Regions from separate parts of the Arthrobacter sp. MOO21 genome, predicted to be linked through region 3. Evidence: riboswitches for the same ligand, from Rfam matches in the RefSeq annotation. Region 3 holds a riboswitch; each other region holds the start of a gene.

Region 1 (7,553 bases), 1.3 Mb from region 3:
TCAGCCCATCAGCGATGTCACCCTGGAGACCCTGCGGACAGTGCTGGAACAGGCGCGGGCGGCGGTCCGCGGCACGCTCCAACCCTGAGTGGCCGGGCCGGAAAGACCAGGCGCAGGTCACAGGCGTTTCCCGGTTCGCGGGGCGTGGCGATCATGTGGGAGACTGGAGGGCAGCTCTTTTGAGTACCAACAGTAAGGAGGCCAGCTATGAGCAAGCGTGCACGCAAGCGTCGTGACCGTAAGCGTGGCGGCGCGAACCACGGGAAGCGCCCCAACACCTAGGCACATGCCAGGAACTACGGTTCAGGCAAAGGACCCCGGAAGCTATTCGGCTTCCGGGGTCCTTTGCTGTGTGCCGCCCTCGATCACTGTGTCGGCAGGGCACCACGCGTTCGCTACGCCTCCACCGGACGGATGGTGTGGATCCGGTCAAGGATGGCGTTCTTAAGGTTGTCCGGGGCCGATTCGGTGCAGGAGCGCTTGACCATGTTGCGGATGACGCATTCAAGGTCGTACTGCTGCGTGCACTCGGGGCAGTCGTCGAGGTGGCTCTTGATTTCCGAGAGGTCCTCCCGGGTCAGCGCGCCGTCGAGGTACTCGTAGATGCGTTGCATCCGTGTGTCGTCGCAATCGCCCAATCCCTGGCAGTCGCTCATTTCCTGTTCTCCTGTGGTTTGCTTGCTGCCGCGTCCGGTGCATCTGCGGCCGTTTTGAATCCCCGCTCGGCGGCATACTCCGCCAGCATGTCCCGCAACATCCTCCGGCCGCGGTGAAGCCGTGACATGACCGTGCCGATCGGCGTGTTCATGATGTCCGAGATTTCCTTGTAGGCAAAGCCCTCGACGTCGGCGAAGTAAACGGCCAGGCGGAACTCTTCCGGAATGTCCTGCAGGGCGCGCTTGACGTCGGAATCCGGCAGGTGGTCCAGAGCCTCGGCTTCGGCTGAACGAAGGCCGCTCGACGTGTGGGACTCGGCCCGCGCCAACTGCCAGTCCTCGATGGTGTCCGAGTTCGACTGAAGTGGTTCGCGCTGCCGCTTGCGGTACAAGTTGATGTACGTGTTGGTCAGGATCCGGTAGAGCCATGCCTTCAGGTTGGTTCCCGGCTTGTACTGGTGGAAGGCCGAGAAAGCCTTGGTGTAGGCCTCCTGCACCAGGTCCTCGGCGTCCGAAGGGTTCCGCGCCATGCGCATGGCGGCCGAATACAGCTGGTCGACGTACTGCATGGCGTCCCGTTCAAAGCGCAGCCGGCGCTGCTCAACGGTTTCGGCCGATACATCCAGTGTGGCGTCTTCATTCTCCAGTCCGGCCTGTGAAGAGCCGGAACCAGCCTCCCCGGCATGCTCCGGCACGGCCTGCGTGCCCTTCACTTCGCTGGAGGAAGCCTCGTACATGGCCGCGACGGCCGGATCCAGGGTGCTCATTGCCTTCAAGTCTACTGTCAGGCTCCATGCCGGGGGCATGCCATACTGCGGCGCACCGCCGGCGAGGGCCTCCACCGCCACCGGGCCTGGCCGCCTGGTTCCGTCAAACACGGTTCCGTCCAACACGTGCCTCAAGGCCCAACTCCGCTCTGTTTACGTGAATGATGTCGTCAATGATGTGTGGACCCGTCCCGTGGACCCAGTCTCCATAACCCCGTCCCGCAGGCAAATATTCCCCAAAAGTGCAAGACTAGGACGGACTCCGCCGCGTGACGCGGTCCGTCCATCCAGGAGGAAAAGCCATGTCCTTTGTCCGCACTCTCGCACGGCCCATGCTGGCCTCCAGTTTTGTCCTCGCCGGACTGGATAAACTCAAGAACTCCGACGACACCGCCCAGCAGCTTTCGCCCCTGCTGCGCAAAGCTGCAGCCACCCTGCCCTTCCAGGCGGACGAAAAGACCCTGGCCCGCGTCATCGGCGGAACCCAGGTGGGAGCCGGCGTCCTGTTTGGCCTGGGTAAGTTCTCCCGGCTGTCAGCCACGCTGCTGACCGTGGTGTCCCTCCTGAACACCTTCGTTGAATGGCGCAGCGCGGACATCAGCAGCAAGGAAGCGCGGGAGACCCGCCGGAACCAGCTGCTCAAGAATCTTTCGCTGAGCGGTGGCGCCCTGCTCGCCTCCGTTGACACCGCAGGCAGGCCCGGCCTGGCGTGGCGCGCCGAGCACCTCGCCGCCGACGCCCGCCGGAATGCCGCGCACCTGGCCGCAGACGCCCGCAAGACCACCAACAAGAAGCTGCACAAGGCGGACAAGGCTGTGCGCCGCGCCGTCGAGCACGCCACGGGAGCATAAGGACGCATGACCGCAGCAGCTGCCGCCACGGACGGACCCGCCGTGCCTGTTGAGCATTGGGCCGCCCCCTTCGCATCCCGGCCTGTTGACGCCACCGTGACGGTGCCGGGGTCAAAGTCACTGACCAACAGGTACCTCGTGCTGGCTGCGTTGGCCGACGGTCCTTCGCGCCTGCGCGCGCCCCTGCACTCCAGGGACTCCGCGCTGATGATCGACGCACTCCGGCAGCTGGGCGCCACCATCACGGAGGTACCCGGCGACGGCGCCTTCGGCCCGGACCTGGAGGTAGTTCCGCTGCCCGCGGCGGCAGGGGCAGCCCGGACCAGGATCGACTGCGGGCTCGCGGGCACGGTCATGCGGTTCGTGCCGCCGCTCGCGGCGCTCCGCAACGGAGCCAGCGTGTTCGACGGCGACCCGCACGCCCGCAAGCGCCCCATGGGAACCATCATCGAAGCGCTCAAAGCCCTCGGCGTAGCCGTCTCAACCGAAGACGGGAGCGCTCCGGCATCCTTGCCGTTCGTCGTGGAAGGTACTGGCAGGGTGCGCGGCGGCCACCTGGTGATCGATGCCAGCGCCTCCTCACAGTTCGTCTCCGCCCTCCTCCTGGTGGGTGCCCGGTTCGAGGAAGGCCTGCACCTCGAGCACGCCGGCCGGCCCGTGCCGAGCCTGGACCACATCAACATGACCGTCGCCGTCCTCCGCGGCGCCGGCGTGTCCGTGGACGATTCCGTCCCCAACCACTGGGTGGTCTCCCCCGGCCCCATCCGCGCTTTCGACCAAAGGATCGAACAGGACCTGTCCAACGCGGGCCCCTTCCTCGCCGCGGCCCTGGCATCCCGTGGTACCGTCCGGATCCCGAACTGGCCGCTGGAAACCCAGCAGGTGGGAGACCTGTGGCGCAGCATCCTCGCCAAAATGGGCGCCAGCGTCACCCTCGAGGACGGCATCCTCACCGTCACCGGCGGCCCAGAGATCACGGGCGGCGACTTCGCGGACACCAGCGAGCTTGCCCCCACGGTGGCGGCGCTGTGCGCCCTGGCCACAGGACCCTCCCGGCTCACCGGGATCGCGCACCTGCGGGGCCACGAAACGGACCGGCTCGCGGCACTCGTGGCCGAAATCAACAGGCTCGGAGGCGACGCCGAGGAAACCAGCGACGGCCTGGTGATCCGGCCCGCCCGGCTGCACGCCGGCGTCGTCCACAGCTACGCCGACCACCGCATGGCCACCGCCGGGGCAATCCTGGGCCTGGCAGTGGAAGGCGTCCAGGTGGAGGACATAGCCACTACGGCAAAGACCATGCCTGACTTCCCCCGGCTCTGGGCAGAGATGCTGGACCAGGACGCCGCCGGACCCGGGGAGCCCAGCGGTGGCGCGGCGCACTGACTCCTGGGACGAATCCGACGTCCGGATCCGGCCCAACAAGAAGGGCTCCAGGCCGCGCACCAAGGACCGGCCGAGCCACGACGACGCGGTCACCGGACGCATCATTACCGTGGACCGCGGCAGGTACACGGCCGTAGTGGGTGAGGATTCGGACAACGAGCGCGTGGTCATCGCAGCACGTGCCCGGGAGCTGCGCCGCTCGCCGGTCGTTGCCGGCGACTTCGTCTCGCTCGTGGGGGATGTTTCCGGCGCCCCCGACACCCTCGCCCGGCTGGTGAAGATCCAGGATCGGCACACGCTCCTGCGCCGCAGCGCCGACGACACCGACCCCGTGGAGCGGGCCGTGGTGGCCAACGCGGACCAGCTGGTCATTGTGGTGGCCGCCGCCAACCCTGAGCCACGCACCGGCTTTATCGACCGGGCGCTGGTGGCGGCCTACGACGCCGGAATCGAGCCCATCCTGCTCGTCACCAAGGCGGACGTCCGGGATCCCGCTGAGCTGCTGTCCAACTACACGCACCTGGACTTCCCGGTGATCATCAGCCGGACCGCCGATGAGCAGGCCTCCGGCATCGACGCCCGCTCCGACGACGGCCTGTCGGCTCGGCTCGACAGCACCGCAGTGGCGGCGCTGCGGGCCCACCTCGACGGCAAGGTCACGGTAATGCTTGGCCACTCCGGCGTCGGCAAGTCCACCATGGTGAACGCCCTGACAGGTGCCGAGCGGGCCACCGGCGGCGTCAACGCCGTGACCGGACGCGGACGGCACACGTCGTCGTCGGCCCTGGCCCTGCGGCTCGCCGAGGCCCCGCCCGGCAGCTGGATCATCGACACCCCCGGCATCCGGTCCTTCGGCCTGGCGCACGTGGATCCGGACAGGATCCTCCGGTCCTTCCCGGACCTCTCCCCCGGCATCGAAAATTGCGAACGCGGGTGCAAGCACACCGCCTCCGCAGTGGACTGCGGCCTGGATGACTGGGTGAACAACGGGCATGCGGGCCCCACTGGTCCCGCCCGGCTCGCGTCCCTGCGCCGGCTGCTCGGAACGGATCCGAGAATGGAAGCACAGGAAACCAAGGAACTCGGCAGCGTCAACTGACGCAGCCGAAGGTCCCGGAAGATGCCGGGACAGACGGTAGTTTGGAACCATGATCCAACCCGCTTCGAGCTACAACGACGACCTGCGCCTGGCCCATGTCCTGGCCGACTCCGTGGACGACCAGACCATGAGCCGCTTCAAGGCCCTGGACCTCCACGTCGAGACCAAGCCGGACCTGACGCCGGTCACCGATGCGGACAAGGCCGCAGAGGAGGCCATCCGCGGCCAGCTGTCCCGTTCTCGCCCGCGCGACGCCGTCCTGGGCGAGGAATTCGGCAGCACCGGCCATGGCTCGCGGCGCTGGATCATCGATCCCATTGACGGGACCAAGAACTTTGTCCGCGGCGTCCCGGTCTGGGCCACCCTGATTGCCCTGGTGGACGAGGGCGAACCCGTGGTGGGCGTGGTCAGCGCCCCGGCCCTTGGCAAACGCTGGTGGGCGGCAAAAGGCATGGGCGCGTACATGGGCCGGTCCCTCGCTGCCGCCACGCGGCTCCGCGTCTCCAACGTATCGAAACTTTCGGATGCCTCCCTCTCATACTCCAGCCTGACGGGCTGGAAGGAACGCGGGAACCTGGACGAGTTCCTGGGCCTGACGGAAGACGTGTGGCGGACCCGCGCATATGGCGATTTCTGGTCCTACTGCATGGTGGCGGAAGGTTCGGTGGACATCGCCTGCGAGCCGGAGCTGAACCTCTACGACATGGCCGCCCTGGTCCCCATCGTCGTGGAGGCGGGCGGCCGGTTCACGTCCCTGGAAGGCGAGGACGGCCCGTTCGGCGGGAACGCGCTGGCCACCAACTCGATCCTGCACTCGGAGGTTCTGCACCGCCTGAACCCCTACCTGGACGATCTGCTGTAACGGTCGTCGTATCGCCCTGGATCCGAATATTGCGACGCCGGACACCTCCTGAAGGAGGCGTCCGGCGTTCTTTATTCGGCAGGCGTAACAAATGCCTTAACAATTGGCCCGGCTTCAGTCCGGGCCGTTCCATGTTCTACGCTTTTATGCAGGTCACGAGTGCCAGCGCAAAACCCCGGTTTGCTGGCCAGGCAACCCTCCATTCGCGGTGGGGTGCCCCGGGTGACGACCAGGCCGGTCCGGAGCGGATGCGGCAAGCGCGGATTCCTGTGATGTCGGGGTCCTGATTCAAGTGAGGTCTCTGTGACAACTGCCACCGTCTCCCCCAGCACTGCCATCGCCGAAACTGCGGCCGCCTTCGACGCACGCCAGGCCGCCGCCGGCCACCCCCTCGCCGCCGTCACCGGCGCCGAGATCCAGGCGCCCCTGATCACCGGCGGGCATGTCCGCTACGCCAACCTCGACTACGGCGCGTCCGCACCGGCACTGTCCCTGGTCTCCGCGTACCTTAACGAAATCCTGCCGTACTACGCGAGCGTCCACCGCGGCGCCGGCTACGCCTCCCAGATCAGCACCTCCGTGTACGAGAACGCGCGGAGCATCGTCCGCGACTTCGTGGGCGGCCGCGCCGACGACTCGGTGATCTTCACCCGGAACACCACCGATTCGCTCAACCTGCTGGCCGGCTGCCTGCCCGTCACCGACGGCCACCCTGCCGGGGAGGTCCTCTACCTGGACATCGAGCACCACGCTAACCTCCTGCCGTGGCAGGGGGTGCCGCACCGCAGCATCGTGGCCGCGGACACCATCGCGGGAACCATCGAGGCCGTCAGGGCGGAGCTGGAGCAGGGCGGCGTCAGCCTCCTTGCAGTCACCGGCGCCTCCAACGTCACCGGCGAAATCCTCCCCATCCGCGCACTGGCCGCGCTGGCCCACCAGCACGGCGCACGGATCGTGGTGGACGCGGCCCAGCTCGCCCCGCACCGCCGGGTGGACATCAGCGCCGACGACGTCGACTACCTCGCCTTCTCCGGGCACAAGCTCTACGCGCCCTTCGGCGCCGGCGTCCTGGTGGGGCGCCCCGACTGGCTCGACGCCGGCACTCCGCACCTCGCCGGGGGCGGTGCAGTCAAAGAAGCAAGGCTCGACGGCGTCAGCTGGGCCACCGGGCCGGCCCGCCACGAGGGGGGCTCGCCGAACGTGCTCGGCGCCGCCACCCTTGCCCGCGCCACGCAGGTCATTGCCGGGCTGGACCAGGACCGCTGGCACGCGCACGAGTCCGCCATCCGGTCCTTCCTGGTGGAAGGCCTCCAGGACATCGAGGGTGTCACTGTCCACCAGATCTTCAGGGACACCAACCCGGAAACGGACACCATCGGCGTAGTCAACTTCTCCGTGGAGGGTTATGACGCCGGTCTGGTGGCCGCCTACCTCTCGGCCGAACACGGCGTGGGACTGCGTGATGGCCGCTTCTGCGCGCACCCGCTGCTGAAGCGGCTCGGGCTGCCGTCCGGCTCCCTCCGCGCCAGCTTCGGCGTCGGATCCAGGCTGGAGGACGCGGAGCGGCTCCTCGACGGCATCCGCACCCTGCGCAGCAGCGGGCTGGGCTGGGACTATGTCGTGGATGCAGGCCGCTGGGTGCCGGCCAATGACTTCCGCACCTACCCGCACTGGGCGCCCAATACGCCAGGCACCGCTGGCGCCGCGCCCTGCACGGAGGACTGACCGGGCGACGTACCCGGGCCAAGCCCGGCGATTGGCCCCGCACTCGCTCCCCCTTTGCCTGCGCCGCCATGCGGTAAATTCAAAAGGTATCCATCGGCAGCAGGTGAAGGAGGCCACGCGTGGTCCGGGGCGGTCCCAAACTCGATCACGGGCGGCGGCAGGAGCTTGGGCAGAGCTTCCAGGACGGCGGCAGGCACTACCAGCGGG
Region 2 (7,553 bases), 1.9 Mb from region 3:
TGGGCACCACCACCCTGAAGATCACGGGGCGCCCGGTCATCGACGCCGAGATCGAGTATTTCCCCTCCGAGGACCCCATCGAGGCCATGAGCCTCATCACCGCGGGCATCGTCACCAACTCGGAGGTGACGGTCCGCCGCGTACCCATCGAGTTCATGGAGATCGAGCTCGCCACGCTGGGCCAGATGGGCCAGCAGCTGGAGGTCTCCGAGGAGTACATGGCGCGCAACGGCCGCACCCGGCTGGTCGATGTGACCACCAAGCCCTCTGAGCTGAAGGCGCCCGAGGACAAGATCCACCCCATGCCGTTCCCCGGGCTGAACATCGACAACCTGCCGTTCTTCGCGGTGATCGCCGCGAACGCCACCGGCCAGACGATGATCCACGACTGGGTGTACGAGAACCGGGCGATCTACCTGACAGAGCTGAACAGGCTGGGCGCGCAGGTGCAGTTGCTGGATCCGCACCGCATCTACGTCAACGGCCCCACCCGCTGGCGTGCGGCAGAGGTGGGCTGCCCGCCGGCGCTGCGACCGGCCGCCTGCCTGCTGCTGGCCATGCTCGCGGCAAGGGGCGTGTCCGAACTGCGGAACATCTACGTGATCGAGCGTGGCTACGAGGACCTGGCCGAACGGCTGAACACCATCGGAGCCAAGGTGGAGTACTTCCAGGACTGACCATTAACGGTTCGTCATGAAGGGCGGGGCTGCTTCACTTCCACCGCCGCTGCAGCAGAATGAACATATGCGTACATTCGGCGTCGAGGAAGAACTCCTGATCGTTGATCCGGAGTCCGGAGAACCGCTTGCCCTGGCTGACGCACTCCTTGCGGGGCGTTCAGAAGCGGCGGATGACGTCCCCACGCGGCCGGCGGTGCATCATGCCGGGAAGCAGGCGGATTACGACGACGAGATGGGCTTGAGTGCCGAGCTCAAGCTGGAGCAGATTGAGACGCAGACCCGGCCCTGCTTGGAATATGGGCAACTGCTCGAACAGATCCGGGCAGGCCGTACACTCGCCGACCAGGCGGCCCGGAAGCATGACGCGAGGGTGGCCGCCCTGGCCACGTCGCCCGTCGCGTCCACCACCCACACCACCCCGGACGCCCGCTACGCGAGGATGCTGGAGCGCTTCGGCCTTACCGCCCAGGAACAGCTCACCTGCGGCTTCCACGTCCACACCTACATTGAGTCCCCGGAGGAAGGCGTGGCCGTCCTGGACCGCATCCGGGACAAGCTCGCTGTACTGACAGCCCTGAGCGCCAACTCTCCGTTCTGGAACGGCGTGCCCACCGGTTTCGAAAGCTACCGCACGCAGGCCTGGAACCGTTGGCCTACGGCCGGTCCCACGGGCATTTACGGAACCTACGCCGCCTACCGACGGGTGGTCACGCGCCTGCTGGACACCGGCGTCATGCTCGATGAGGGGATGCTGTATTTCGACGCCCGTCTGTCCCGCAGCCATCCCACCGTGGAAGTGCGGGTGGCCGATGTGTGCCTCCGCGCCGAGGACGCCGGCCTCATCGCCGTGCTGGTCCGGGCGTTGGTGGAGTCCGCGAGCAGGGAATGGCGCCAGGAGGTTGATCCGGCGCCCGTTCCCACCGTGCTGCTGCGGATGGCTTCGTGGCAGGCCAGCAGCGCCGGACTCAGCGGCGAGCTTCTGGACTTCGGGAACTTCCGCCCCGCGCCTGCCACGGATGTCGTCCGCTCTCTGGTCGATTACCTGGCGCCGGTGCTGGATGAGCAGGGCGAGCTTGCTTTGGCGCGCCAGGGGATCGAGGACATCATCGCGCGCGGGACCGGGGCGGCTGAACAGCGCCGTGCCCGCGACAAGGCATTGGCGGGGCCGCCGCCGGAGGACATGGGGTTCGGTGCCGTGGTGCGGCAGGCCGTCAACGTAACGATGCGGGGGGCGCTGGATCTCGCGGAGGTGGAGGCGGCCCCGGAACTGCTGCGGGTGCGCCAGCCCTAGCCGTCCCCGGGGGCTCCCTTGAAGCGAAGGAGCTTCACGCCGACCGCGATCTGCATCAGGTAGAACACGAACGGCGGAATGTCCTTGTAGCGCAGGAGGATGCCGGCAAAAACCGGTGCACTGGCAGCGGCGCTCAGCCCGGTCCCGCCTTTGAGCGGGGAGGCCTGCAGTGCCGCCCCCAGCAGGCCGACGCCGCAGGTCTGAAGGCTGGCGTACGCCAGGAAGGGCCAGGCAGTGCCCCTCCGATAGGCAAATTTCTCGATGTCCGCGGCGCGGACGGCGAGGGCCCAAACGAACAGGGGGCTGCCCGCCAGCAGGGCGGCAGCGGCGACGGTCGCCAGTTGTCCGGCCCGGGCAGGCCCGGTTTCTGATCCCGCGTTGCCTGCTTCCTGCCGCAGCCGCCGGGCAAGCCGCACGAATCCCAGGGGTGCCGCCGCCGTTCCTGCCGCCGCTAGGAACTGCCCCAGCGTCCAGAGGCCGCGGTGGCGCTCCAGCATTGCCAGCCGCTGCTCCGCACTCTTGGTGGCGTGGACATTGCCCACCATCGCGATTCCCAGCAGCCAGCACACGCCCGCCGCGGTGCTCACCGCTCCCGCCCTGGCATACGGCTGTGTCTGGCCCACGGCTTGCCTCCTTCGCGTCCGCTGCTTATTAAAGTGCGGAATAGCGCCGGAATCTAGATCTGCTTCAGCGCCTGTTCCAAGTCGCGGATGAGGTCATCCGCATCCTCAAGCCCCACGGAGAGGCGGACCACGCCGTCGCTTAGTCCGATGGCAGCGCGCCCCTCCGGCCCCATGGCCCGGTGCGTGGTGGTGGCCGGGTGCGTGATAAGGGACTTGGAGTCGCCAAGGTTATTGGAGATGTCGATGATGCGCAGCCCGTCCAGCAGCGCGAACGCGGCCTCCTTGCCGGACCGGCCCGCAGAGGGCGCCAGTTCCAGCGTGAGGACGGTGCCGCCGGCGCTCATCTGCTTCGCCGCCAGGTCGTACTGCGGGTGGGACTTCAGCAGCGGATACTTCACCCAGCTCACGGCCGGCTGTTGCTCCAGCCACTCGGCGAGCCGGAGTGCGGTGGCGGACGAGTGGTTGACGCGCAGGCCCATGGTTTCCAGCCCCTTGGTCAGCACCCAGGCGTTGAACGGGGAAAGTGCGGGACCGGTGTGGCGCATCAGCTGCTTCACGGGGCCGTCGATGAATTCCTTGGTGCCCAGGATGGCACCACCCATCACACGGCCCTGGCCGTCGATGTGCTTGGTGCCGGAGTAGACGATGACGTCCGCGCCGAGGTCCCCGCAGCGCTGCAGCAGGGGAGTGGCGAAGACGTTGTCGGCCACCACCTTGGCGCCCGCGGCGTGCGCCAGTTCGCTCACGGCCGCGATGTCCACGATTTCCTGCATCGGGTTGGAGGGTGATTCGAAGAACACGGCGGTGGTGGGCTTGGACAGGGCTTCGCGCCACTGGTCCAGGTCGGGGCCGTCCACGAAGACGGTTTCCACGCCCCATCTGGGGAGGATCTCATTCAGGATGACGAAGCAGGAGCCGAACAGCGAGCGGGCGGCAACAACACGGTCACCGGCGGCCAGCAGGGCACCCAGGGCGGTGAAGACCGCGGACATGCCCGACGCCGTCGCAAAGCATGCCTCGGTGCCTTCCAGCAGGCGGAGCCGTTCCTGGAAGGTTGCCACGGAGGGGTTGCCGTAGCGGGAGTAGACGAACCGTTCATCCTCGCCCGTGAAGGCGCGTTCTGCCGCCGCCGCCGATTCGTAGACGAACCCGGAGTTCAGGAAGATGGCCTCGGACGTTTCCTGGAAGTTGGTGCGGTCGAGTCCGCCGCGGACGGCCTGGGTGTCGGCGCTCCAGCCGGAGGCATCTGGGTTGAAGGTCACTTAGTTCTTTCCGAGGTTGGTGGGCAGGCCGCGGTTCTTCCAGCCGTTGACGGTCCGTTCGCCGTAGCGGTCCGGCTCCCCCTCGAAGCCTTCCAGCACGTTGTACGAGGTGAAGCCGGCCTGGGTGGCGGCAATGGCAGCGGCGACGGACCGCTGGCCGGAGCGGCACAGGAACACCAGTTCCGCGGACGGGTCCTCGGGTGCCTGCTCCTTGAGGTCCTTCACGAAGTCGGGGTTGGGGATGCCGCCCCGGAAGGTCCACTGGATGAAGAGCGGGTCGTTGTCCGTGGCCTTGGTATCCGGGATGCCGATGTGGGCCCATTCGCCCTCGGTGCGGACATCCACCAGGATGGCGCCCTGCTCGAGCTTGGCCCAGGCTTCCTGCGGTGTCAGGTCTCCTGCGTAGCTCATGCGTGGCCCTCGCCGTCGAACTCGCCCTCAAATTCGCCGTCAAGTTCATCCACGGCGGTGGCCACGGCGGCGTCTGCGGAAGCGATCGCGGCCGGCAGGACCACTGCCTGGGCGACGATGACGCTGCTGCCGTTGAAGGTGGCCGCCGGGCTGCCGTGCAGCACATACCCCTCGTCCAGGGCAGCGGAGATCCGTTCACAGAATGATCGGTCGTCCGGGCCTGTAATCAGGCGGTAGGACAGCTTTTCTTCAGGGGCGGGTGCGTCAGGCACGACGGATCTCCTTCTCTCACGCTTGCAGCTCGAATCGGTCGATATGCCGAGTATTCACCTGAGGCACCCCGCCGCGAAAGGGAGGGTTGCCGACCGGCCAGTCAGGGCTTAACGCCGGTACTCATTACTCCCCAAAAACGTAACATCTGACGCGCGCAGCCGCATCGCCGCCGTCGTCATGTTCCGTAATTGAGCGGCACCCCGGGCCGGGGACGCGCATGCGCATCTTTCGGCCGGGCATGAAAATGCTGCGGCGCCTGCGGCACCACAGCATTCATGTCCATTTCCCGGTCATCAGGCGGCCGGATGTAGTCCCCGTAAGGCCTACACGAGTTCGGGATACGTGGTGACGATGTAGTCGGCAGCGGCCGGCCCCGTCATCCGCACGCCCTTGCGGCCTGCCGGCATCCTGTTATTCATGGCTGACCAGAAGCTGGATTCGGCCCCGGGTACCTGCTGGTTGATGAAGCACCAGCTCATGTACAGGCCAAACAACCGGTCCCGGTCGAGGGCGGATTCTGACGCCTGGTCGACGTAGGTGGCTTCCTGGAGGAACTGGTCGAACTGCGAATGTGCCATGACGGCTCCCTTCGCTCGGTGCACTGTGCCGCCGGTAGGCTACAGCGGCGAGCCTCGATGCCCTGCACTGCGGGCAAGGATTGTGTAGTTGCATCCCCCGGAAAATTCAGGGGAGCACAGAGTGCTGTCACCACGGTGTCTACACTGTAGACTTTACCCGTAGACCAGATATGAGGCAACCCTCCCAGTTACCGTGGGACGGCGGCCCGGCAATGAGGACCACGCGATGACTTCCGCCGATACCCCCAGGAGCGGCCAACCGAAAAGCAGGCTGAGCAGGGACATTGTCCTGGCCAAAGCCCTCGAACTGGTGGATGCCGAAGGGCTGGAAGCGCTGAGCATGCGCCGGCTGGGGCTGGAACTCGGCCGGGATCCCATGAGCCTTTACCGCTACGCCCAAAACCGCGCCGCCTTGCTCGACGGCGTGGCGGAGCTTGTTCTCGATGACCTGTCCATCGAGCCCTCGGACCCGGACTGGAAGGCGCAGCTTCGGAAGATTGCCCACAGCCTGCGCCGGCAAGCGCTCCGGCACCCCAACGCAGTGCCCTTGCTGGTGACGCGGCCCCTTTCCACTCCGCTGGGCCTCCGGCCGCTGGGCACCCTGAGGCCACTGGAACAGATCCTGTCCCTGCTGGTGGCGGCGGGATTCGAGCCTGCCGACGCACTCCACGTCTACCGCGCCTACTACGGCTTCCTCTACGGGCACATCCTCAACGAACTTCAGGAGTTCGTGGTGGATCCGGGGGAGAACGAAGCGCTCCTGCGCCTGGGCCTCCACCGCCTGCCCGCAAAGGACTTTCCGTGGCTCCGCGCCCTGGCCCCTGCCCTCGCGGAATACGACGGCGAGGCAGAGCTGGAGCAGGGGCTCGCGATCCTGCTGTCCGGACTGGAAGCGCAGCTCACCCGGGAGACGGCGGGTTCCGGCGCCTGAGGCACGGCTACTCGAACGACGCGCGGCGCCTGTCCTGCAGGCGGGTGTTCCAGACATCCGGCCGGTTGACCTTGAACCGCCTCCCGGTCATGGCCTTCGCGTTCAACCTGACGTAATTGGCCTTTTCGCCCGGCTGCCAGGGCTCCAGTCCAAGACTGTCCACGGCATCCCGGTCCGCCTGCTCCTCGAGGATCTCCGTCTCACCCCGCACCACCACGCTCCACGCGAGCTCCGTGGCGGAATCGTAGCCGTCGATTTCCAGCGCTGCCGGCCGCTCCATCTTTGCGCCCCAGAGCTTCGTCCCCGCGGCCGTGCGGAAGACGATGCTCCGCCGATGGACAACGTAGTTCACCGGGAAGATTTCGGGGTGGCCGTCAACCACGATGGCCAGCCGGCCCACGGTGTCGCCGTCGAGAAGTTCCCAGCAGTCGTCGAAGGAGAGTTTTTCGATGGGCAGGTTTTGCGAGTCCATGGTCCACACCTTACGGGTGATGCCGAACAGGGAAAAGACCCGTGGCGGGCCCGCCTGCGCCTAGTGGATGCCGGCGAACAGCCCGCTCAATTCGGCGGTCAGCTCTTTCTGGACTGAGGGGGTGCCGATCTCCTTGCCATCGATCCGGTTGACGGGGGCCAGCAGGCGGACGCTGGAGATCAGCCACACCGCGTCGGCATCGAAAAGGTCCTGCGGTTCCAGGGGGCCGTACCCCAGCTCCCAGCCGGCCGCTTTGGCGGCGGTGAACAGGGCGCCCTGGGAGGTGCCCGGCAGGATGCCGCTGTCCAGCCGGGGCGTGATGAGGCGCTTCACGGAGGTGCCGTCGTCGGATTTTTCCACATGCGCGAGCAGCACCGTGGAGGTGGGGCCCTCCAGGACGCGGCCATCGGAGGACAGGAAGATGACGTCGTCGGCGCCCTGCTTGTGGGCGTGGCGCAGCGCCGCCATGTTCACTGCGTAGGAAAGCGTCTTGGCGCCCAGGAGCAGCCAGGGCGCCCGTTCTGCCACGTCACTGTCGTAGCCCCGGTCCAGGAGGATGACGTCAATGCCCGTCTCGCGCTGGCGGCGCCCGGCCTCCCCGGCAGGGGAGACCTGCACCCAGGAAGTGGGGGCGGCCGCGCCCTCGGCGCCGCGGGTCACCACGAGCTTGACCACCAGCTCGTCAGTGGCGGGATCGGTTGGCGGGTGCTCGGACCGGTGGCCGTTAACAGCGGTGGCAATGGCCCGCTGCCACGCGTCCCGCCCGGGGACCACCAGGTCCAGGGCCTCTGCGGACCCCGCAAGCCTGTCCAGGTGGGCCGGCATCTTCCGTACCGTTCCGCCCACGGCCAGCATGGTTTCGAAGACGCCGTCGCCGCGCGTGACGCCCAGATCCGTGACCAGCAGCTGGGGTTTGGATGCGTCAGCGACGCGGCCATCCGGGAAGGCGGGGTCAAGGAAGACAAGGGCCACGGGGGCTGCTGAGCTCATGGCACCAGCTTAGTGGGGCGCCGCGGATAAGCTGGGCACAGT
Region 3 (7,553 bases):
ATGAAGACGGCGGCTGACGGGTCCTTCTCGCTGGGCTTCAGCAGGACGGTGTTGCCGCAGGCCAGCGCGCTGCCGATCATCCACAGCGGCACCATGGCCGGGAAGTTGAACGGGGTGATGCAGGCCACGACGCCCACCGGCTGGCGGACGGAGTGGACGTCGATGCCGCTGGAGACCTGCTCGGAACGCTCGCCCTTGAGCATGTGGGACAGGCCGGTGGCGAAGTCGATGTTCTCCAGGCCGCGGGAGATTTCGCCTTCCGCGTCGGAGAGGACCTTGCCGTGCTCGCTGGTGAGGATGGCGGCGAGTTCGGATTTGCGCTGGGTCAGGATTTCGCGGACGCGGAAGAAGATGTTGGTGCGCTTGGCCAGGCTGGTGGCCCGCCAGGCAGGGAGCGCCGCACGGGCGGCAGCGATGGCTTCCTCCGTCCGGGCGGCGGAGGCGAGGGCCACCTGCTTCTCCTGTTCGCCCGTGGCGGGGTTGTAGACGGGACCGAAGCGCTCGGCGTCGCTGACGCGTGCGCCATTGATGTAGTGGGGAATGGTTTCCAAGGGAGTCTCTTTTCCTGTGGTGCTTGAGGTCTAGTTGGCGGCGGGGGTCTGCCGCGCGGGTTCGAGCGAGCCGTCCACGAGCTTGATGATCATCGAGCAGTCCTTGCCGGCCTCACCGGCGTCGATGAGTTGCTGGAACAGTTGCTGGACGTGCTTGCCGATCTCAAGGGGCGTGCCGGTGTCCTCGGCGGCGCTGATGGCCAGACCGATGTCCTTGTTGGCCAACTCAGTGGTGAAGGTGGGCGTGAAACCATTGTTTGAGGCCGCCGTGGGAACCACGCCGGGCACCGGGTACCAGGTCCGCAGCGCCCAGGAGTCACCCGAGGAGACCGAGGCGATATCCCAGAAGACCTGCTTATCGAGGCCCAGCCGGTCGGCGAGCACGGCACCCTCGGCGGTGGAGGCAAGGTTGATGAAGAGCATCAGGTTGTTGCAGATCTTCGCCGCCTGCCCGGTGGTGGCGCCTCCGGTGGGGATGATGTTGCCGGCCATCGGTCCGATGTAGCCGCTGGCATCCGCGACGGCCCCCTCTTCACCGCCCACCATGAAGGTCAGCGTCCCGGCCTCAGCCCCGCTCATGCCGCCCGAGACCGGGGCGTCCACGAAGCGGAAGCCGGCGGCAGCAGCGGCGTCGTGCAGCGCCTGGGCCGAGGCAATATCGATGGTGGACGAGTCGATCAACAGCGTGCGGGTGTCCGCGTGGGCCAGTACGCCGTCCCCGCCGAGGTAGACCGCCCTGGCATGTTCGCCCTTTGGCAGCATGGTGAATACCGCGTCCGCACCCTGGACAACCTCGGCAATGCTGCCTGCCGGCTTGACGCCGCCCGCCTCAGCGGCCGCCAGTGCCGCCGGGTTCAGGTCGAACCCCCGGACGTCGTGCCCGGCCTTCGCCAGGTTCACGGACATGTGGCCGCCCATGTTTCCCAGGCCAATCCAACCGATGACTGCCATGCGTAAGCTCCTTTGCTTTCCATTCCGGCGTTTGCTGCCGGCAGTTCTGTGTCAACGATCACACCCTGCTAGAGTGCAATCAAGGGGAAAAATCACAGACGCCATGTGCACTAATGCACATCGAGGGAAGGGTCCCGCGTGGACACGAGACGGCTGCCAAGCCCCGACGACCTGCTGATCCTGCTCACGGTTGCCCGCCTGGGCCGGTTCAACGCCGTGGCGGAAACGCTCGGTACCACGCACACCACCATTTCGCGCCGGATCCTGGCACTGGACAGGCAGCTGGGCGGCCGGACCCTGGAACGGAGCCCGCATGGCTGGGAGCTGACCCAGCTGGGCGCTGCAGCAGTGGAGGCGGCGGAAGCGATCGAAAACACGCTGGGCTCGCTGTCCGGCATGATCAGCCAGGACCAGAGCGCTCTCGCCGGCCTGGTCCGGGTGGCCACCACGGACGGCGTTGGGGCGGTGTTCGTCACCCCTTCCCTGGTGCGGCTGCAGCAGCAGAACCCCCAGCTGAACATCGAGATGCTTAGCGCCACGCGCAAAGTCAGCCAGAACCGGTCCGGCGTTGACCTGGAGATCGTGGTGGGCAGGGCCGACGTCGCTACCGCGCAGACCATCTTCCTCAGCAACTACTACCTGCGCCTGTACGCCGGCGCCGGGTATGCGGCGCGGCACGGGCTGCCGGAAACGTTGGACGACGTCGGGCAGCACGGCTTTGTCTCGTACGTCGAGTCCGCGCTCCAGGTGGAGGAGCTGGGGCACCGCTGGTCCTCCCAGCTGCCCATGCCCCGGACCAGCTTCCAGGCCACAAGCGTGTTCGCGCAGGTGGAGGCGGTGCGGCAGGGCGCCGGCATCGGGCTGTTGCCAAACTTCATGGTCGCCGGCCAGTCGGACTTCGTTCCGGTGCTGGCCGGCGACTTTGAACGGCAGCTGCCTATCTGGGCCGTGGCGCGTCCGGAATCGTTGCGCTCGGCCGCGGTGCAGGCAGTGATCGCCGCCCTGAAAGAGGAAGTGAAGGACCGCGCCGCGCTGCTGGCGGGTTAGGCCTCAGGCCTGGAAGAGCCGCCGGACCACCTGCCCGGAAGCCAGCGCGTCCAGGCCCTCGTTGATCTCGGCGAGCGGCCGGGTATCGGTGTGCAGCAGCTCCACCGGCAGCCGGCCCTCCCGCCAGTAGCCAAGGTACTTCGGGATGTCGCGCGCCGGCACGGCGTCGCCCATGTAGGAGCCCAGGAGCCGCTTACCGGCACCGGCGAACTGCAGTGCCGGGACCGTCAGCTGGGCAGACGGATGGGGCAGGCCCACCGAGACCACCGCCCCGCCACGGGTCACCTGTTCCAGGCAGGAGGCGATCACCCCGGCGGAACCCACCGCTTCGACCGCAACGTCCACCCCGTCACCGGAAGCCTCCGCGATGAGGCCGGCAGCCTCCTCCGGTGTTCCAACTGCGGTGGCACCGGCGTCGCGGGCCAGCTGGTGCTTGCCGGGGTTCGGATCGACCGCGATCACGCTGGCGGCGCCGGCAATACGGGCCGCCATGACGGCGGAAAGGCCCACCGCGCCCAGGCCGAAGACGGCCACCGAGTGTCCGGGACCGACGTCGGCGGTGTTCAGCACGGCACCCATCCCGGTGAGCACGGCGCATCCGAACATCGCCGCGACAGTGTCCGGGACGTCGTCGTCGATCACCACCACCGACTCCCGCGCCACCACCGCGTAGTCGGCGAAGGCCGAAACGCCGAGGTGGTGGTTGATGCGCTCCCCCGCAGGCGTCCGCAACAGTGCTTTCCCGTGCAGCAGGTCACCGGAACCGTTGACCTCCGCCGCACGGTGGCAGAGCGCGGGCCTGCCGGACCGGCATGCCCGGCAGTCACCGCAGCTGGGGACGAAAACCAGCACCACATGGTCGCCCACGGACACATCCACCACGCCCTCGCCTACCGACACCACGCGTCCCACCGCCTCGTGGCCCAGGGCCATGGGAAGCGGGCGGACCCGGGAACCATCCACCACGGACAGGTCCGAATGGCACAGGCTGGAGTAGGTGATGGCAACGCCCAGCTCGCCGGCGCGGGGCTTGGGCGACTCCAGTTCCTCCACCACCAGCGGGCGGGCAGCCGCGTAGCCGGGCTGCCCCGTTCCTGCTCCCGGGGCGGGGGCAGGAACGGTGGAATACAGGACGGCGGCCTTCATGCGGGTCCCGCCTACTTCTTGTTGGCGGCGAGCAGGTCCGCGGTGCCCTGGGCGTCCGCCGCGTCCACGTCGCGGAGCGAGATGCCGCGGGTTTCCTTCAGGAAGAAGACGGCGACGGCGGTGACGGCACAGGCGAGGAGCAGGTAGATCGCCACGGGCAGGGAGGACTTGTAGGTGCCCAGGAGCGAGGCGGCGATGATCGGAGCCAGGGAACCGGCCACGATCGAGGTCACCTGGTAGCCCAGGGAGACCCCGGAGTAGCGCATGCGGGTGGGGAACATTTCCGCCATGATGGCCGGCTGGCCTGCGTACATGAAGGCGTGGAACACCAGCCCGATCATGATGGCGGCGAGGATGACGAAGTCGTTCTTGGTGTCCATCATGGGGAAGGCGAAGAAGCCCCAGGTGGCGGCCATGATGGCGCCGGCCAGGTAGACGGGCCTGCGGCCCAGGCGGTCAGAGAGCCTTCCGACTACCGGCACGACGGCGAAATGCAGGGCGTGCGCCAGGAGCAGCAGGAGGAGGATGCGCGTGGTGTCGGCCTGGACCACCGTCTTCAGGTACGTGATGGAGAACGTCACTACAAGGTAGTAGAGGATGTTCTCGGCGAAGCGCAGGCCCATGGCGGTGAAGACGCCCCTCGGGTAGCGCCGGAAGACTTCGGCCACGCCGTAGCCCTTGTGGCCGGCGTCGACTTCCTTGCGGGCCTCCAGGAAGATGGGGGCGTCGTTGACCTTGGTGCGGATGTAGTAGCCGATCAGGACGATAACCGCCGACAGCCAGAACGCCACGCGCCAGCCCCACCCGAGGAAGGCGTCCTGGGTCAGGGTGGAGGACAGGATGAACAGCACGGCGGTGGCGAGCAGGTTGCCCAGCGGAACGGCGGACTGCGGCCAGCTGGCCCAGAAACCGCGGGACTTGCTGGGGCTGTGCTCTGCGACGAGGAGGACGGCGCCGCCCCATTCACCACCAACGGCGAAGCCCTGGGCGAACCGGAGGATCACCAGCAACGCGGGCGCCCAGTAGCCGATCTGCTGGAACGTGGGCAGGCAGCCCATCAGGAACGTGGAAACGCCCACCAGGATGATGCTCAGCTGCAGCAGCTGCTTCCGGCCGAACTTGTCGCCGAAATGGCCAAAGACGATGCCGCCGATGGGGCGGGCCACGAAGCCCACGGCGTAGGTGAGGAAGGCGGCGATAATGCCGTCCAGTTCCGTGCCGGCATTGGGGAAGAAGGCCTTCCCGAAGACCAGCGTGGCGGCCGAGGCGTAGAGGAAGAACTCGTACCATTCCACGACCGTTCCGGCCATGGACGCCGTAACCACTTTCTTCAGGCCTGAGGCCTTGACATCGGTTTCCTCTGTGCGCCTTGCGGCGGAGCTTTCCGTACTCATGCGAACTCCTTCGGCGTCGTCGTCGACGCCACTGGGACCAGTCGATGGCAGCCGGGTGTGATGCACACCACGAATGCCGGATTTTTTGAGTATGGTCTGCCTGCGATGCAACCTCAACGCCGATTAGTGCAGAAGGCATCTGCATAATTGCACATGCGGAGCGGAAACCGGTGCTGCGCTAGACGAGGAAAGTGGTCCGCAGCTGGTGTCCGAGCTGACCGATTTCGGTCAGGAACCCGTCGTGCCCGATCGGGGCCTGGATGACGTGGACGTCAACGTCACCCGGAAGTGCCTGCGCCAGTTCCTTTGACTGGGACGGGAAGTAGAGCCGGTCCGAGTCCACGGCGGCCACGAAGAAGCGGGCGCTGGCGACGGCCAGCGTCTCGGTCAGGGTCCCGCGGCCCCGGCAGACATCGTGGCTCATCAGCGCCTCGGTGAGCGCAATGTAGCTGTTGGCGTCAAAGCGCCGGACGAGCTTGTTGCCCTGGTGGTCCAGGTAGCTTTCCACCTGGTAGCGGCCACGCGCAGCGAGCACTTCACCCTGCAGCGGCGACTCGGGCACCTGGGCGGCACGGCCGAACCGGCCTTCCAGTTCCGCCGCTGACCGATAGGTGATGTGGGCGATGCGCCTCGCCAGCGCCAGCCCGTCTTCCGGGCAGGGACCGCCGTAGTAGTCGCCGCCGTTGAAGTTGGGGTCCTGCCGGATGGCGAGGGTCTGCGCCTGGGCGAACGCGATCTGTTCGGCCGTGCTGGCTGCGCCAACGGAGATCACTGCGCAGCGCTGCACACGCTCGGGGTAGGTCACGGCCCACTCCAGGGCGCGGGCACCGCCCATGGAACCGCCAAGGACGGCGTACCAAGTGCTGATTCCCAGCTGGTCCGCCAGCCGGGCCTCAGCCACAGTGCTGTCCCGGAGTGTCACCAGCGGGAAGCGCGAACCCCAGGGGCGCCCGTCCGGGGCAGGTGAGGACGGTCCGGTCGAGCCGTAGCAGCCGCCCACGATGTTGATGGACACCACGAAGAACTTGTCCGTATCGACCGGCGCGCCGGGTCCGGCCAGCTGCTCCCACCAGCCTTCCTCATCGGTATCGCCGCGGGTCACGTGGGTGCTGCCGGTGAGGGCGTGTTCGATCAGGACCGCGTTGCTGCCGTCGGCGTTCAGCGTGCCCCAGGTTTCGTAGGCCAGCGTGACGTCGGGAAGGTAGCCGCCTGCTTCCAGCTCGAGCCCTCCGATGGAGGCGTAGCGGACAATTCCGTGTTCGGGGATGGTGGTACGGGCGACGGTAACCGTCATGGCAGGACCTCTTCTACGCGCTTGCCCGCCGTCGTCTGACCGGCAGGCCAGGTCTTCACCCGGGGCACCCCACCGCGGAAGGAGGGTTGCCGGCCAGCAAGCCGGGGCTGTCACTGGCACTCATGACCTGGTTCGAGTGTACGAAATACACCCCGCTCCGGACCAAGAGTGTGACTGGTTGTGACTTTCCCCGGCCTGCCGGCTGCACGCTTTCCGCGGTGCGCGCTACACCCCTGCTGCGCCCTTGGCTGCGCGGAAGCCCGCTTCAAGGTCGGCGAGGATGTCATCGATGTGCTCCAGGCCCACGGAGAGGCGGACCAGGCCGGGGCTCACGCCGGCAACTTCCTGCTGTTCCGGCGAGAGCTGGCTGTGGGTTGTCGACGCCGGGTGGATGACGAGCGAGCGGACGTCACCGATGTTGGCCACGTGGGAGTGCAGTTCCAGGGCGTCCACGAAGCGCTTGCCGGCCTCGGCGCCGCCTGCGAGGTTGAAGGCGACGACGGCGCCGGTCCCCTTGGGACCGTACTTCCGGCCGCGCTCGTACCACGGGCTGGAGGGCAGGCCCGCGTAGGCGACGGATTCGACGTCGTCCCTTCCTTCCAGCCAGCGCGCCACTTCGGTGGCGTTGGCAACATGGCGTTCCACGCGCAGGCTCAAGGTCTCCAGTCCTTGGGAAATCAGGAAGGCGTTGAAGGGCGAAACTGCCGATCCAAGGTCGCGCAGCAGCTGGACACGGGCCTTGAGGATGTAGGAAAGGTTGGCCCCCAGCGCACCACCCTCCCCCAGGTCACGGGCGTAGACGAGGCCGTTGTAGGTGGGGTCCGGGGTGTTGAAGCCGGGGAACCGTTCCGGATCCTTGCTGAAATCGAACTTGCCCGAATCGACGATGACGCCGGCGATGGCCGCTCCGTGGCCGCCCAGGTATTTCGTGGCCGAGTGGATCACAATGTCCGCTCCCCACTCCAGGGGACGGATGAGGTACGGGGTGGACAAGGTGTTGTCCACGATCAAGGGGACGCCCGCATGGTGCGCCACCTGCGAGATGCCTTCGATGTCCAGGACATCCTGGCGGGGGTTGGAGACCACCTCGCCGAAGAAGAGCTTGGTGTTCGGCTGGACGGCCTCGCGCCACTGGTCAAGGTTGTCCGGGTCGGCCACGAACGTCACGGA

Evidence for each region. Region 3 has a riboswitch for S-adenosylmethionine ahead of metX (homoserine O-acetyltransferase MetX). Riboswitches for the same ligand answer to the same signal wherever they lie in the genome.
Region 1: another riboswitch for S-adenosylmethionine. It lies ahead of AC2JAJ_RS15340 (aminotransferase class V-fold PLP-dependent enzyme); the one in region 3 lies ahead of metX (homoserine O-acetyltransferase MetX).
Region 2: another riboswitch for S-adenosylmethionine. It lies ahead of AC2JAJ_RS09495 (DUF1737 domain-containing protein); the one in region 3 lies ahead of metX (homoserine O-acetyltransferase MetX).

What each region holds. Positions count from the first base shown of each region.
Region 1 covers NZ_CM170671.2:3,301,446-3,308,998, reverse strand. The annotation lists gene AC2JAJ_RS15380 (PadR family transcriptional regulator) at 1-88, shown strand, start outside; gene AC2JAJ_RS15375 (50S ribosomal protein bL37) at 208-282, shown strand; gene rsrA (mycothiol system anti-sigma-R factor) at 396-656, opposite strand; gene AC2JAJ_RS15365 (sigma-70 family RNA polymerase sigma factor) at 653-1,423, opposite strand; gene AC2JAJ_RS15360 (DoxX family protein) at 1,726-2,274, shown strand; gene aroA (3-phosphoshikimate 1-carboxyvinyltransferase) at 2,281-3,660, shown strand; gene rsgA (ribosome small subunit-dependent GTPase A) at 3,644-4,759, shown strand; gene hisN (histidinol-phosphatase) at 4,809-5,621, shown strand; SAM riboswitch class IV at 5,773-5,887, shown strand; gene AC2JAJ_RS15340 (aminotransferase class V-fold PLP-dependent enzyme) at 5,925-7,346, shown strand; gene AC2JAJ_RS15335 (class I SAM-dependent methyltransferase) at 7,466-7,553, shown strand, end outside.
Region 2 covers NZ_CM170671.2:2,057,707-2,065,259, forward strand. The annotation lists gene AC2JAJ_RS09470 (UDP-N-acetylglucosamine 1-carboxyvinyltransferase) at 1-677, shown strand, start outside; gene AC2JAJ_RS09475 (glutamate--cysteine ligase 2) at 745-1,971, shown strand; gene AC2JAJ_RS09480 (hypothetical protein) at 1,968-2,594, opposite strand; gene AC2JAJ_RS09485 (O-succinylhomoserine sulfhydrylase) at 2,648-3,856, opposite strand; gene AC2JAJ_RS09490 (rhodanese-like domain-containing protein) at 3,857-4,267, opposite strand; gene AC2JAJ_RS09495 (DUF1737 domain-containing protein) at 4,264-4,539, opposite strand; SAM riboswitch class IV at 4,553-4,668, opposite strand; gene AC2JAJ_RS09500 (hypothetical protein) at 4,864-5,118, opposite strand; gene AC2JAJ_RS09505 (TetR/AcrR family transcriptional regulator C-terminal domain-containing protein) at 5,345-6,049, shown strand; gene AC2JAJ_RS09510 (pyridoxamine 5'-phosphate oxidase family protein) at 6,057-6,521, opposite strand; gene AC2JAJ_RS09515 (aminodeoxychorismate lyase) at 6,582-7,511, opposite strand.
Region 3 covers NZ_CM170671.2:164,002-171,554, forward strand. The annotation lists gene AC2JAJ_RS00805 (CoA-acylating methylmalonate-semialdehyde dehydrogenase) at 1-551, opposite strand, end outside; gene mmsB (3-hydroxyisobutyrate dehydrogenase) at 582-1,502, opposite strand; gene AC2JAJ_RS00815 (LysR family transcriptional regulator) at 1,641-2,549, shown strand; gene AC2JAJ_RS00820 (zinc-binding dehydrogenase) at 2,553-3,695, opposite strand; gene AC2JAJ_RS00825 (MFS transporter) at 3,707-5,089, opposite strand; gene metX (homoserine O-acetyltransferase MetX) at 5,268-6,383, opposite strand; SAM riboswitch class IV at 6,396-6,511, opposite strand; gene AC2JAJ_RS00835 (bifunctional o-acetylhomoserine/o-acetylserine sulfhydrylase) at 6,609-7,553, opposite strand, start outside.